Regions from separate parts of the Pseudonocardia sp. NPDC046786 genome, predicted to be linked through region 2. Evidence: predicted binding sites of a transcription regulator. Region 2 holds the regulator's gene; the other holds the start of a gene.

Region 1 (7,761 bases), on a different contig from region 2:
GCCTGCGGCCGGGCCGCCGTGCCGCGGGTGCTGCGCCGCGCGGCCGCGGTGCCCGAGCGGGGTATCGGCAAGCCGGACCGGGCCGCGGTCGCCGCGCTGCTGCGTTCCGGCTGACCGCACCGGCGGTGCCGCCGCCGGTCGCCGACCGTGAGATCCGGCCGCCGGGGCGCCACCCGGAACGGTGATACGGACGTACACACCATGGGGTCGCTTCACGCAGCGTGCGTTGCGCCCCGCCCGCACATCGAGTGTGCTTCAGCCACTGACGACACAGGGTCCACACAGAGCACCTGAGCCACCGTCGTCACACGAAGCACAAAAGTCACAGCAGAAACTGCGATGCAGCGGGGGTTTGTCCAGATGCGCAGGATCACGCGGGCCGGGCTGCGAAGCGTCGGTCTGCTGGCCGCGGCGGGGGCGTTCTGCGCCGTCGCCGTGGTGCCGGCCGCGGCGGCCGAGCCGGGAACCAGCTGGCAGCCGGAGCTGGCCGAGGGCAGCGGGCCGGGGATCGTCGTCGACGGCGGCGGGGCCCGGTTCGACCCGGCGACCGCCGTCGGGGCGCCGGTCGAGGACGGGGCCACCGAGGCCTCGGCCGATCCGGTCGACATCGTCCCGACCGGGCTGCTCACCCTTGAACCGCACACCCTGGAGGCGCCGACCCGCGAGGTGCACTCGGCGCTGGTCGCCGAGACCCCGCCCGGGTCGAGCGCGACGATCGACGTCCGCGGACGCACCGCCGGCGGCGGCTGGACCGAGTGGATCCCCGCCGAGAACGACCGGACCGAGCTGCCCGAGGCGGCCCGCGAGGTGCAGGGCAGGCTGGTGCTCACCGGCACCGGTGACGCGCGGCCCGCCGTGCGCGAGGTGACACTGACCGCCACCCCGACCACCGAGACCGAGGCCGGGCCGCTGACCGAGGCCGCCCCGCGCAGCTACTCGGTGTTCGCCACCCGCGAGGGCCTGGTCGGCGGCACCACCGCGAACGGGCACAAGATCGTCCCGCGGGACCGGTTCGTCGCGCTGCCGTCCCGGCGCGCACTGTCCGGGAAGGGCAAGACCGACTACTCGGTGAAGGTCTGCGCACCCAACGGCCGCTGCGCGATCGCGCCGGTCTGGGACATCGGCCCGTGGAACACCAAGGACGACTACTGGAACCCGTCGTCGCAGCGGGAGATGTGGAAGGACCTGCCGCAGGGCGTCCCGCAGGCCGCGGCCGCACGCAACGGTCACAACGGCGGCAAGGACCAGTTCGGCCGGCGGGTCGCGAACCCGGCCGGGATCGACCTCGGCGACGGCATCTTCTGGGACGTCCTGGGGCTCAAGGACAACTCCCAGGTGCAGGTCGACTACCTGTGGACGGGCTCGCAGAAGCTGTCCGCCGTCCGGGCCGGCGACGAGCCGGACACCGACATCCTCGCCCGTCCCGAGGCCGGGGCGGAGTCGGTCGGGATCGCGGTGAACACCACCGAGGTCCCGGTGCAGTGCGCGCACGGCGAGGGTGACGGCGGGTTCGTCCGGATCGGCGACGGCCAGTACCTGCCGGCGTCGGTGCTCGGTGAGCTGCCGGCCGATCTCCCGGGGTGCGACGCCGCTGACACCCCGGCCTCGCCTGCCGACCCGGCCGACCCGGCCTCCCCCGCCGATCCTGCCGACCCGGCCGACGGCGCCGCGGGGCCCGGGGACCCGGCGGCCGGCCCGGCCGGTGGATCCGGGGCTCCCCCGGCGAACCCGGCAGGCCCGGCCGGCACGGGAGGCGACCCCGCGTCCGTCCCGGACGGTTCGCCGCAGGCCGGCGCCCCCGTCCCCGGCTCCGCCCAGCGCGCGCCCTCCGGCGGACGCTGACCGACCCGCCGCACGACGGCCCCGCCCGGACGACGATCCGGGCGGGGCCGTCGTCGTTCCGCCGTCGTTGCCCGGGCGGCACGTCCGGCGGGCCCGGGCCTCCCGCGCGGGATAGGTTCGTCGTCGTGGCCAGCACGGCAGAGTGGATCGAGGGAGCGCGCCCGCGCACCCTGCCCACCGCGATCTCCCCCGTCCTCGTCGGAACCGGTTCGGCGCTGGGCGCCGGCGTCGTGGCCCCCGGCTCCGCGCTGCTCGCGCTGCTGGTCGCGGTCGCGCTGGTGATCGGGGTGAACTTCGCCAACGACTACTCCGACGGCATCCGCGGCACCGACGACGAGCGCGTCGGACCGCAGCGGCTGGTCGGCTCCCGGGCCGCCCGGCCCGCGACGGTGAAGGCGGCCGCATTCGGCTGCTTCGGCGTCGCCGCACTCGCCGGGATCGCGCTGACCGCCGTGTCCGGCCAGTGGTGGCTGATCGCCGTCGGGGCGCTGTGCATCGTCGGGGCGTGGTTCTACACCGGCGGGAGCCGCCCGTACGGCTACGCGGGCCTCGGCGAGGTCGCCGTGTTCGTGTTCTTCGGCCCGGTCGCGGTGCTCGGCACAGCGCTCACCCAGGCCGGGGCGGTGGACCCGGCGACCGTCGGTGTGTCGATCGGCGCCGGCCTGCTGACCTGCGCCGTGCTGGTCGCGAACAACCTGCGCGACATTCCCGGTGACCGGATCGCCGGCAAGACGACGCTCGCGGTGCGGCTGGGCGGACCCGCCACCCGCACGCTGTACGTGACGCTCGTCCTGGTGCCGTTCGTGATCGCCGTCGCCGCCGCGTTCGACCGGCCGGGCCTGCTGGTCGTGCTGGTGGCGCTGCCCGCGGCGGTGCGTCCGGTGCGCGCAGTGCTCGGCGGCGCCGACGGCCCGGAGCTGATCCCGGTGCTCCGCGACACCGGTCTGCTGCTGCTCGCCTGGGCGCTGGCCGTCGGGGTCGGTCTCGCGGTCGGTTTCGGCGGCGGCATCGCGAGCGGCTGAGCGCCGGGCAGCCGCCGGGAGTCGGGTCCGGGGCCGAGAGCCGCTCCGGACCCCGGCGCGGTGCCGGCCGCGTTCCGCCGAACGCCCGACGGGCCGGTGGGTCCGTCGCGCCCAGCATCCGCTGCACAGGATCTGTCACGGGCTGTGCGAGGTACCGGAACGGGAACCGGCAGCCGCGTTCCGCGGAACGCGCCGCGGCGAGAACAGCGCGTGGACAGGGGCCGGCAGGTCAGTCGCGGTCGTCGCCGCGCAGCTTGGCCCGGAGCGCCTCCCGCTCGGCCGACCGGCGGGCGTTCGCGACGGCCAGCGCCCGGTCCAGCCGGGACCTCGGACCGCGGAACAGCAGCATCGACAGCGGGAGCGCCACGATCAGCGCCACCAGCAACGCGACCAGCAGCGGGACGCCGGCAAGGCCGAGCAGCAGGGCGATGACGGCCAGCAGACCGAGCCGGGCGAGAGCGTAGAGCGCCACCGTGGCGGCCAGCCCGGGCTCGCCGGCGCGAGCCCGCGCCGCGGCCTGCGGCGGCGGTGTCGTCGGGGACGTCATACCGTCCAGGGTACGGTCCTGCTGCTGGAGCCCGGAGCCGCGCATCGGAGACGGGAACACCCGTGATGTCCGCTTCAGGAACTTCATCGGCTTTGCCCTTTAAGAACCCTTTACCTCCGGACAACCGTTCGAGTACCTGGGGTCCGAGGTGTCACGATGGCCCGGAAACAACGAGCGGTGACCGCTCCGAGGAGCTTCGGGAGATCCCTCCCAGCACCGCGACTCGGCACCACGCTGCATTTCCGGGAGGATTCCATGGCAGCTCCGACGCAGGCCCCCGAGCGACTGCTGACCCCGGGCGAGGTCGCCACCCTCTTCCGCGTCGACCCCAAGACCGTGACGCGCTGGGCGTCCGCCGGGCGGATCGGTTCGATCCGCACCCCCGGTGGACACCGCCGCTTCCGCGAGTCCGAGGTCCGCGGACTGCTGGCGGACCTCACCAGCGAGGCGAGCCCCGGGCTCCGCTGAACCCGCGACTTCACTCGCACGTCAGGCCACCTTCGCTACGCTGGACAGCGGAGGTGGCCTGATGTTGTTCCTGATCCTTCTGCTCGGCGCGGCCGTCGTCGCGGTGCTGCTCGTCCGGACCCTCCGGTCCGAGCAGGTGGTCGCCGACAGGCTCCCGCAGCCCGAGCTCCCCTGGATGACCCGTCAGAAGGCGCAGAAGCCGCGCGCGACCGGTCCCGACGACGACCCGGACTTCTTACGTGAACTCGACGAGAAGGTCCGCAACCAGGAGGACCCGCCGGAGCGGACCTGACCGGACCGAGCCCGTCCCAGCCCCTCCGATCTGCCCGACCCAGAGTCCCAAGAAATCTTGACCGAAGGGCGGTCAACCGGCTCCGGTGGACCGCCCTTCAGTGTTTCCGGTCACATCTGGCGGTGACGCTCAGACCGGGAACCCGTCCGCGACGGCGGCGGCGAGCTCCAGCAGCGCGGTCCGGGTCGATTCCTCCAGGCGATCGAGGTCGATCTCCGCGCCCTCCTCCAGGTGCGGATCGAACGGCACCCGCACGACCGCCCGGCACCGGCCGGCGAAGTGCTCCGCGACCCGGTCGAGGTCGACACCGCCGCCCGCCCGCCGGTACACCGAGTTGATCACGACGACGGCGTTCCGGACGAGATTGCCGTAGCCGTGCGCGTCCAGCCAGTCCAGCGTCGCCGACGCGCTGCGGGCACCGTCGATCGACCCGGACGACACGATCACGAGCTGATCGGCCATCCCCAGCACCCCGTACATCGCGGAGTGCATCAGGCCGGTCCCGCAGTCGGTCAGCACCAGGTTGTAGAAGTGCTCCAGCAGGTCGACCGCGCGCCGGTAGTCGTCCTCGCTGAACGCCTCCGACACGGCCGGGTCCTGCTCGCTGGCCAGCACCTCCAGCCGCGACTGCCCCTGCGAGGTGTACGAGCGGACGTCGGTGTAGCGCCGCACCCGGTCGGAGTCGCGGAGCAGGTGCCGGACGGTCGCGGTCGTCTCCAGCGGGATCTTCTGGCTGAGCGTCCCCCGGTCCGGGTTCGCGTCCACCGCGACGACCCGGTCACCGCGGTGCGAGGCGAACGTCGCACCCAGCGTCGCGGTGACCGTCGTCTTCCCGACACCACCCTTGAGGCTCAGCATCGCGATCTTGTGGGCGTTGAGCAGCGGCCGGTTCAGCCGGGACACCAGATCCCGGCGGTGCAACTCGGCGGGGCTCTCCCCCGGGTTCACCAGTCCACCGGTGAGCAGGTAGACGAACCGGCGCCAGCCGCTCTCCGGCGGTCGCCGCGGGCTGCCGGACCGGTGTGGTGTCAGGTCGAGCCCGCCGGGCGCGCCGTCGCTCCGGCGGTGCTGCCCGTGGCGGGCCTCGACCGCCTCGGGCGCGGTCCAGCTCGGCCGGCGTGCCCCGGACTCCGGCACCGGCCGGGCCCCGCCGGTGCGGGAGCCGTTGTCCCGGCGCGCCCGGTCGGACGCCTCGCGCTCGGCCGCATCGCGGTCCCACGAGCTCCGCCACGGCCGGTCCGCCGCCGGACGGCCGGTGGCCTGGCCCGGTCCGCGTGCGGCCGCGGCCCCGGCGGTCGCGTCACCGGCGGCGGTCGCGCCACCGGACGCCGCGCCGCCACCCGGGCCGCCGGCTCCCGGCGGACCTCCGTCCCCGGCGCCGTCGTCCCGGACGCCACCGCCCGGGGCGCCCCCGACCGGGACGGCACCGTGCGCCGGACCGGCGGCGTCGCCGGAACCGTCCGGCCGGTCGTCCACCGCGCCGCCCGACCGGGCCGGCCGGTCCCGGTCCGTCGCCGCACCGTCCGGCGACGGATCGGGAACGTCCCGGTCCTCCGCCTCCGAGGTCCCGGCGCCGGGCCCGCCCCACGACGGCGACACGACCGCGTGCGCGTCGGTGGCGGTCACGTCGGCGTCGTCGGCGTGGGTCTGCTCCTCATCGGACGGCGGGTCCGGGCGGCGCCAGATCAGCTCACCGCCCGGCTCGTCGTCGTGCCCGCCGCGGCCCGGCACCGTCCACCACGGCTCCGGATCGGCCGCGCCACCGGAGCGGTACAGACCGGTGTCGTCGGGGCCGACGTCCTGACCGGTCGGGTACAGGTCGTCGGGTGCCCGGTGCCTGCCGTCGTCGGCGGGGGCCTCGGCGGCCGGGCCGGGCCCGGCGGGCCGCTCCCGCTCCGCGTCGGACCGCTCGTGCAGCGCCGACAGGTCCAGCCCGTGCGGCGGCGTGGAGGGGTCGATCTCGTCGACCAGGTCGTCGTCGATCTCCGGTAGCTCGCTGCCCCACGCCGAACCGGCCGGCGGGGTCTGGGTGCCGACCGCGGCACGGCCCGGGGCGGGTGCGGACGCCGCCCGCTCGGCCGCCGACGGCGGGCGCGGCTGCGACGCGGCCGGTTGCGCAGCACCACCCTCCGGCTGCGCTGCGTCATCCCCGGACGTGCGACGACGCCGTCCGAAGGACCGTCCGGACGACTCCGCCGCGCCCCATCGCTCCCGCACGTAGCGGCCCACCGACCCGTCGGGCTGCTCGCCGGAACCGTTCTCACTCACGGGAACCGACGGTAGCCGTGCGGAACCCGGTGGTCGAGGCGCCTCACACCCCCGCGTACGAGTGCAGTCCGGCGACCACCATGTTGATGAAGAACAGGTTGAACACGATCGTGGCGAAGCCGGCCGAGTTGATCCAGGCCGCCCGCGACGTCCGCCAGCCGGCCGTGGCGCGGGCGTGCAGGTAGGCGGCGTAGAGCACCCACGCGACGAACGCGACCGTCTCCTTCGGGTCCCAGCCCCAGAACCGGCCCCAGGCCGCCTCGGCCCAGACCGCGCCGGTGATGATCCCGAACGTGTACAGCGGGAAGGCGAGCACCGTCACCCGGTAGGCCAGCCGATCGAGCGCCTCGGCGCCAGGGAGCTTCGCGGCCAGCGCGGCCGGGCGCTCGTTGCGCTTCATCAGGAACAGCAGGCTCGCGACGCCCGGGACCAGCAGCATCCCCGAGGCCAGCGTGATCGTCGTGACGTGGATGATGATCCAGTACGACTGCAGGGCCGGGACGACGGGCGCGGCCTCGGCGTAGAGCACGGTGCCGGTGATGAACATCAGGAGCAGGATCGGCGTCAGCACGAACACCCCGGCCGGACGCAGCGGCGGGTGCTTGCGGACCAGCACCAGCCAGGCGCCGACCGCCATCAGGCACAGCGCCGAGGTGAACTCGTACATGTTGCCCAGCGGCCACCGGTAGGTCGCCAGCCCGCGCAGCACGATCGACCCGGCGTGCAGGACGACGGCGAGGATCATCAGCGAGATCCCGATCCGGCCGTACCGGTCGGCCCTGGTCCGGCCGGTCCGGGAGCCGTCTCCCGGCGCCCCCTCGGCCCCGTCCGGGGTGTCGGAGATCTCAGCGTCGGCACCACCGTCGCCAGCCCCGACGGCCGCCCGCCTGCGCGGCGCCCTGGCCACCCGGGTCGCCGCGTACTCCAGCGACGTGAAGATCATCGCGAGCAGCAGTACGACGAGCGTGGCCTGGAACAGCCGGTCGCTCCACATCGAGGTGATCGGATCGACGAGCATCGGTGTCAACCGTCCTTCTTGTCCATCGGGTCGAGCAGTTCCGAGCCGAGCCGGTCGAACTCCTCGCCGTAGCCCGCCCGGTCGGTCCGGGCCAGGCCGCCGAGCTGGATCCGGCTGCCGCCGTCGACCGGGCGGATCCGCACCCACAGGCGCCGCCGCTTGACCGACAGCGACAGGGCCAGCCCCGCCACCATCACGATCGAGAACACCAGCACCCAGATCTGCCCCGGGTCGTGGCCCACCTGCAGGTTCACCCACGGGGTGACGCCGTCGAACCGGACGACGGTGCCGTCGTCCAGGGTCA
Region 2 (7,761 bases):
TGCCGTCGTACTGGATGCCGGGGTCGGCGCAGTTCCAGGCGGCCTCGGCGATGCCGCGGAAGAGCTTCCGGGCGTCGGTGCGGTCGATGATCTCGCCGGTCATCCGGGCGCGGAGGCCGAAGTCGGTGCCCTCCTCGACCGCACGCATGAACTCGTCGGTCACCCGGACCGAGTTGTTCGCGTTCTGGTACTGCACCGATGTGATGTCGGAGCCGCCCAGGTCCATGTCGAATCCGGCGTCGCGCAGCACCCGGACCTTGGCCTCCTCCTTGGCCTTGGTCTCGACGAACTCCTCGATGTCGGGGTGGTCGACGTCGAGCACGACCATCTTCGCCGCCCGGCGGGTCGCGCCGCCCGACTTGATGGTGCCGGCGGAGGCGTCCGCGCCGCGCATGAAGGAGACCGGGCCGGACGCGGTGCCACCGGAGGACAGCAGCTCACGCGACGAGCGGATCCGGGACAGGTTGAGCCCGGCGCCGGAGCCGCCCTTGAAGATCAGGCCCTCCTCCCGGTACCAGTTCAGGATCGACTCCATGGTGTCGTCGACCGAGAGGATGAAGCAGGCGCTGACCTGCTGCGGGCTGGCGGTGCCCACGTTGAACCAGACCGGCGAGTTGAAGCTGAACACCTGGTGCAGCAGCATCCAGGTCAGCTCGTGGTCGAAGATCTCGGCCTCGGCCTCGGTGGCGAAGTAGCCGTGCTCGACGCCGGCCCGCCGGTAGGTGCCGACCACCCGGTCGATGAGCTGGCGCAGGCTCGACTCGCGGGTCTCGCTGCCGACGGCGCCACGGAAGTACTTGCTGGTGACGATGTTGGTGGCGTTCACCGACCAGGCCCGCGGGAACTCGACGCCGCGCTGCTCGAAGTTCACCGTGCCGTCCCGCCAGTTCGTCATGACGACGTCCCGGCGCTCCCACTCGACCTGCTCGTACGGGTGCACACCCTCGGTCGTGAAGACCCGCTGCACGGGCAGCCCGGCGCGCTGCCTGGCGCCCGCCTTCCCGCGGCCGCGCGCCTTCGCGGGCGCGTCGCCGTTCTGGGCCGTGCTCTGGGTCGTGCTCCCGGTGCCTGTCGCCGGGCCCCCGACGGTCTCGGTCATGAACTGCCTCCGCATCCGACGTTCCTCTCCCGCGCGCTGGGGTGCGCGGGCACCCGAGGCGGTGCTGGGACACCGCCCCCGTTCCCGGTCCGGCCGGCAATGCCGGTCCGCCGCCGGTGGATGCGCCCCCTGCGCGCCCGCACCGGTACCGGCGGATCGGCGTCAGCCGTCCCGGTTGCCGGCCCCGTCGTCGACTGCTTCCCCGGCAGCCGCCGAACGGAGGTCGGCGATCTCCTTCTCGAAGTCCTCGATGGAGGAGAAGGATCGGTAGACGCTCGCGAACCGCAGGTACGCGACCTCGTCGAGCTCGCGCAGCGGTCCGAGGATCGCCAGCCCCACCTCGTGGCTGGGAATCTCGGCCGCACCGCGGGCCCGCACCGTCTCCTCGACCCGGTGGGCGAGCTGCTGCAGGTCGTCCTCGTCGACCGGCCGGCCCTGACACGCCCGTCGAACCCCGCCGACAACTTTCTGCCGGCTGAAGGGCTCGCTCACCCCACTGCGCTTGACGACGGCGAGCACGGTCTCCTCGACCGTGGTGAACCGGCGACCGCAGGCGGTGCAGGACCGGCGGCGGCGGGTGCAGGTCCCGTCGTCGGCGGTCCGGGAGTCGATCACCCGCGAATCCGGGTGGCGGCAGAACGGGCAACGCACGTCGGCACTCCCCTTCTCCCGTGACCCGGCGGGAATTCTCCGCCCCGCACCGCGATGTACCGCGGTGACGGCTCCCCCAACCAGTGGGAGAACGACACCAATGTAACCCCTACATATTGGGGTGCGCCATCCCCGGGTCCGGCATGGCGCCGAGCTTCGCCCGATCGGGAACGAGGGTCGCACACGGCCCCCGCGCGGCCGCGGGAGCACACGGATCATGAACCTGCACATCCGCCCTGATCAGCGCGCGTGACGCGATCCCGGGGTCCGTCCGGCGCCCCGGGCGGACCGCGACGGACGGTGTCGCGGGTCGGGGACACGCCATCCCGACGCGCCGGGCGGCAGGGCTCCTGTCACGTGCGGCGGCCGTGCTCGATGTGGTCTCCGGCCGGGCGGGCGACGCCCGGCACGGCCGCCGGTCGGTCGGATCGCATGCGGCGCGATCCCCCGGTCGGCCCGGCGGGCACACGGCGCGCCCGGCGTCACGGAGCGGCCGGAGCCGTCGCCGCCGGCCCGGGTGCCGGGGCGACCTCGGCGTTCCATCCGGCCGCCGCACCCCCGAGCAGCCCCAGGACCACGACCACCGTGGCCGAGCAGACCACCGTGGCAGCCCCGACCAGCAGTCGCTCACCCCGTGAGCGACGTCGCACCACCGGACGGTGCCGCCGGGCAGGGGCCACGCAGTGGCGCCCCGGTGGGCGCACAGCGCGGACCCGCGCAGTCGCGTCCCTGGCCCGAGCCGCCCCGGGGTACCGGGTGAGGGCCACACCGGACCCGGCGACCCGGGACGCCGTGGACGCAGCAGGGCACGCCACGCTCGATGCCACGCTCGATGCCACGGCCGGGGCCGCGGCGGACGCCGCGCCCGGGCCGGCGGGCGATGTGCGCGGACCGGAGGTCCGGGCGGCCGCACCGGAGCCCCACCCGGAGGCACCGGCGACCGCACCGGAGGCCCGCTCGGGGGCACCGGACACGGGAGCGGAGGCCCTCAGGAGCGCGCCGAACGCCGGACCGGAGGCCCGCTCGGGCACCTCGGACCCGGGGACGGGCATGTCCCACCGGGCCGCGGCCCGGGCCGCCGCTGATCCGCGGGCCGGACGCCGCGCCCCGGCACAGCGCACCGCGTGGGCGGCCCCGGCACGCACCCGCTCGCGCACCCCGGCAGCGCCGGACCACTGCGGCGCACCCGCGGCCGCCGCCCGGCCCGGCCGACCGGTCCGTGGCCGCGGTGCCACCTCACGCACGTCGAGCTCTCGCATGGCTCCTCCTGCTCCTCGAGGACCACCCGCCTGCTGCGGCGGAACGGTCACCGTCGACGCCGGCCACACCCGGCCACGCGTCCTGCCCATCCCGCCCGGCCCTTCCCCGGGGCCGGTCGAACGGGCGTGCGAGCTGTGTAGCACCGGACACCGACAGGAATCGGATCGTCGCCGCTCAGCCCGCTCCGGCCGGGCTCAGTGGCCGGCCGGCAGCACGCTCTGGACGACCACCGACGGCGGCGTCGCCACCGGCGCCACCGCCGCTGCCGAGACCTCCGCGAGCAGACCCAGCCCGATCACCGCCACCGCCGAGCCGAGCCCGATCCCCAGGCCCTGGACGGCCCGCCGCAGCACGCCACCGGGTGCCGCCACACCCCGCGCCCGGGCGACCGGCCACCCCGCTCGCGCCGGCCACGCCGACCGCACCGGCCGCGCCCGTCGCGCCGACCGCGTCGGCTGTATCGGCCGCCTCGGCAGCTCGGCTCGCCCCGGGCTCGCCGGCGGCACGGATCGCGCCTGCCGCCCGACCTCCCACGGCCGGACCTCGGTCACCACACCCATGCCGCTCGCCTCCCTGCCCGCACGGGACGCCCGCCCCGGGCACCCCGACGCTCGAATCGATGTTCGATCGAACGCCTGTGCGATGTTGTACCACCGGTGCCCGACGAAATCCACGACACGCGGGTGACGAACTTCGAACGCATGTTTGGCGGACCGGCCGAAGACGGCTAGTGTCCGTGTCGGTACATCCTCGAGGAGGCGAATGCGATGGCAGCGGACGAGTCCGGAGGCGGTGCGTCCCCCGGGCGGGGTTCCGCCGACGTCCGGGAGTTCCCCGAGCCCCCGGCCGACACGCGCGGCCTGACCCCGCGGCAGCGGAAGGTCCTGGCGGTGATCCGGGACTGGGTCGACCGCTACGGCTACCCGCCGAGCGTGCGGGAGATCGGCGACGCGGTGGGGCTGACCTCCACGTCGTCGGTGCACCACCAGCTGCGGACCCTGGAGCGCAAGGGTTTCCTGCGCCGGGACCCGAACCGGACCCGTGCGGTCGACGTGCGCAGCCCCGACCAGACCGCCGCGGGGGACGGGACCGACGCCGACACCGAGGCAGGGCGCTCGGAGCGGCCGGCACCCGCGTTCGTGCCGCTGCTCGGCGACATCGCCGCCGGTGGGCCGATCCTGGCCGAGCAGGCCGTGCAGGACGTGTTCCCGCTCCCCCGCGAGATCGTCGGCGAGGGCACCCTGTTCCTGCTGAACGTCAAGGGTGACTCCATGGTGGACGCGGCGATCACCGACGGGGACTGGGTCGTCGTCCGGCAGCAGCCGGTCGCGGAACAGGGCGAGGTGGTCGCGGCGATGATCGACGGCGAGGCCACCGTCAAGACGTTCCGGCGCCGGGACGGTCACATCTGGCTGATGCCGGCCAACGACGCCTACGAGCCGATCCCGGGCGACGAGGCATCGATCCTGGGCCGGGTCGTCGCGGTGCTGCGCCGGCTCTGAGCCGACCCCCGGGCCGGGGCACGGTGCCGCCCCCCGGCGGGGGCGCGGTGCCGATCCCGGGCCGGGCCACGGTGCCGGCCCCGGGCCGGGGCACGGTCACCGCCTGCGGCGGCCGTGCAGCGCCATCGCCCCGACTCCGGCGAGCAGCACCGCGACGACGACCGCCATCCCGGCCGCGGCGGGCAGCCACGGCGGGAAGGACGGGACGTCGGGCGCCTCCGCCGGCTGGGCCGCGACCGGTGCGGCCGGTGCCGTCGCGGCGGCGACCGCACCGGCAACCGACCGGATCGCGGCCGGGGACAGGCCCCGCGCCTCGGTGGCGGAGTGCAGCGTCCCGCGGCCGTCCAGGGCCACCGCTTCGCCCTGTGGCTCACCGGGCAGCGGCACCTGCAGCGGGGCCCCGCCCAGCGCCCCGACCAGGACGTCCCCGGTCACCGGGCCGTCGGGCAGCGGGAACAGCCAGGCGTCGGTGTAGGTGCGCAGGGCCGCGGCCCGCCCGCCGTCCGCCGCCATCGGTCCGACGGCGCCGCCGGTGATCGTCCGCGTGCCGACCGCGCCCAGCGGGCCGCCGGTGGTCGCCGAGTACGGCAGGACGACGTCGGCCACCCGTTCCAGCGCCACCACCGAATCCTCGGTGAGCGGCTCCGCGGGCCGGTACAGCCCTGCCGCCCCGGTTGTCTTGTCCACGATCAGCGGGGTCCCGTCGTCGGCGACGAGCACCGCCTCGGCGTCCCGCGGACCGTCCGGGTAGACGAGGTCGTAGCTGCGGGGCGGTCCGTCGACCGGCAGCACGACCAGGCGCACCGACTCGCGGCGCGCCGTGTTGTCACCGATGTCGGCGAGCCAGAGCCCGCCGTCCGGTGTGCGGCCGAGATCCTCGACGTCGGTGACCCGCACCGGGGCGTCCCGTTGCGCCGTCACCGTGCAACCCACCGGATCGAGGGTGAACACCTCGGCGGTGCCGCCGCCGTCGACGATCGTGTGATAGTGCTGCGGCGGTTCCCCCGGTGCGCCGTCGGTGACGAGCCCGGAGATCTCGGCCAGTCGCGGATCCTCGATCGTGCAGACCGGGCGCGGCTCGTCCACGGACGACGGGTCAGCGTCAGGCGGCGGGACGACCGGGCGCGCGGCCGGCGGCGGCGCCCCAGGCATTCCGGGCGCGCCGGCCGTCCCGACGGCAGGCGACCCGGCGGCCGCCACTGCGCAGGCCGGCCCGAGGGTCACGAGGAGCAGACCCACGGCGGCCCACCACAGCGGTCCCAGGGCGGCCCGCCGCAGCGGTCCCAGGGCGGCCCGCCGCCGTGTCGCCCGGACGCGACCGCCCGGCCCGCCCCTCGATCCGGCCCGGACCGCCCGGGTCAGCGCCCCGCCGCCGTCGCCGGCAGGTCGGGATCGGACCCGCTGTCGGTACCGGCCGGGCCGCCCGCCACCGCGAACGGCAGGACCGCGGTGCCCAGCTCCGGCCCGACCCTGGCCCGGACCCGGGTGCCCTCGGGGGTGTGCTCCTCGGCGAGGACCTCGCCCTCGTCGTGCAGGCGGGCGACCAGCGCACCCTCGGTGTAGGGCAGCAGTAGGTCGACGTCGTACTCCGGGCGGGGCAGCAAGCCGGCGATCCGGTGCCGGAGCAGGTCGATGCCGTCGCCGCGGTGCGCGGAGACGAACACCGCGTCGGGCTGGGCGTGCCGGAGCCGGGCGAGCGCCAGGTCGCCGGCGGCGTCGGTCTTGTTGACCACCAGCAGCTCGGTCGGCATGCTGCCGCCCTGCTCCTCGCCGATCTCGACCAGCACCTTCCGGACGGCGGCGATCTGGTCGCCGGGAAGCGGATCGGAGCCGTCGACCACGTGCACCAGCAGGTCCGCGTGGGCGGCCTCCTCCAGCGTCGACCGGAACGCCTCGATCAGCTGGTGCGGGAGGTGCCGGACGAAGCCGACGGTGTCGGTGAGGGTGTAGACCCGCCCGTCCGGCGTCTCGGTCCGGCGGGTGGTCGGATCGAGGGTGGCGAACAGCGCGTCCTCGACCAGCACGCCGGCGTCGGTGAGCTGGTTGAGCAGGCTGGACTTGCCGGCGTTGGTGTAGCCGACGATCGCGACGGACGGGACCTCGTTGCGCCTGCGGTTGCCGCGCTGGGTCTCCCGGACCTGACGCATCGCGCCGATCTCGCGGCGCAGCTTCGACATGCGCGCCCGGATCCGGCGGCGGTCGAGCTCGATCTTCGTCTCACCCGGGCCGCGGCCGCCGATCCCGACGCCGCCCGCGGCACGACCGCCGACCTGGCGGGACAGCGCCTCACCCCAGCCGCGCAGCCGGGGCAGCAGGTAGGACAGCTGGGCCAGCTCGACCTGCGCCTTGCCGTCCCGCGAGCGGGCGTGCTGGGCGAAGATGTCGAGGATCAACGCCGTCCGGTCGATCACCTTGACCTTGAGCCGCTCCTCGAGCTGACGGAGCTGACCGGGCGACAGCTCGCCGTCGCAGATCACCGTGTCGGCCTCCGCGGCGCGCACGGCGACGCCGAGCTCGTCGACCTTGCCGGAGCCGATGAAGGTCGCCGGATCGGGTGTCGACCGGCGCTGGACCAGGCCGTCGAGCACCTCGGAGCCCGCCGTCTCGGCCAGCCGGGCCAGCTCGGCGAGCGAGGCGTCCGCCTGCTCGGCGGATCCCTCGGTCCAGACGCCGACCAGCACCACCCGCTCCAGGCGCAGGCGGCGGTACTCGACCTCGGTGACGTCGGTGAGCTCGGTCGACAGGCCGCCGATGCGGCGGAGCGACGAGCGCTCCTCGAGTTCGAGTTCCCCGGTGGACGGGCTGGCGGGCGTGTGGGCTTCAGTCATCTTGCCCCCGAGTGTCCCACGTTCCCCGAGCCGCTGTCCGGTCCGTTTCGCCGGGCGGGTCACCCGGGTAGAGCGCCAGGTACACGGCGAGCGGCTCGGCGGCCGGCAGCACCGGCTCGGCGACGTAGCGCCCCAGCAGCTCGTCCAGCTCGGCGCGCAGTGCCGCGACGCGCTCCGGTGGCAGGCGCAGCACGAGGCGGGTCTGATCCAGCGCGGCCCGGCCGACGTCGGCGACCTCGCCGAGGAACGCCTCCAGTCCCGCCTCGGCCACCGGTTCGTGCCTACCCGCGTCGTCGAGCGACCAGGACAGCCCGGTGCTCCGGTACGGGATCTCCCGGGATCCGCGGGCACCTCGGCGGGCCGGCTGGGCCACCAGGAAGCCGTGCGCGACCAGCCTGCGCACATGGTGCAGCGTCGTCGC

What was found. Region 2 encodes LexA, which represses DNA repair genes until DNA is damaged. Its sites were predicted from a motif close to CGAACACGTGTTCG; they were not measured.
Region 1: a site for LexA is predicted at 3,529-3,542, ahead of ABZ881_RS21960 (BldC family transcriptional regulator). Genes of this name have one in related genera too.

What each region holds. Positions count from the first base shown of each region.
Region 1 covers NZ_JBEYYF010000019.1:63,312-71,072, reverse strand. Annotated here, with positions in the region: gene menE (o-succinylbenzoate--CoA ligase) at 1-114, shown strand, start outside; gene ABZ881_RS21975 (hypothetical protein) at 361-1,842, shown strand; gene ABZ881_RS21970 (1,4-dihydroxy-2-naphthoate polyprenyltransferase) at 1,968-2,864, shown strand; gene ABZ881_RS21965 (DUF4229 domain-containing protein) at 3,094-3,411, opposite strand; gene ABZ881_RS21960 (BldC family transcriptional regulator) at 3,667-3,879, shown strand; gene ABZ881_RS21955 (hypothetical protein) at 3,941-4,171, shown strand; partial or broken gene ABZ881_RS21950 (MinD/ParA family protein) at 4,301-5,176, opposite strand; gene ccsB (c-type cytochrome biogenesis protein CcsB) at 6,483-7,457, opposite strand; gene ABZ881_RS21940 (cytochrome c biogenesis protein ResB) at 7,463-7,761, opposite strand, start outside.
Region 2 covers NZ_JBEYYF010000004.1:275,782-283,542, reverse strand. Annotated here, with positions in the region: gene ABZ881_RS07035 (vitamin B12-dependent ribonucleotide reductase) at 1-1,099, opposite strand, end outside; gene nrdR (transcriptional regulator NrdR) at 1,262-1,750, opposite strand; gene ABZ881_RS07025 (hypothetical protein) at 2,233-2,400, opposite strand; gene ABZ881_RS07020 (hypothetical protein) at 3,205-3,381, opposite strand; gene lexA (transcriptional repressor LexA) at 3,778-4,512, shown strand; gene ABZ881_RS07010 (hypothetical protein) at 4,609-5,598, opposite strand; gene hflX (GTPase HflX) at 5,871-7,340, opposite strand; gene ABZ881_RS07000 (winged helix-turn-helix transcriptional regulator) at 7,333-7,761, opposite strand, start outside.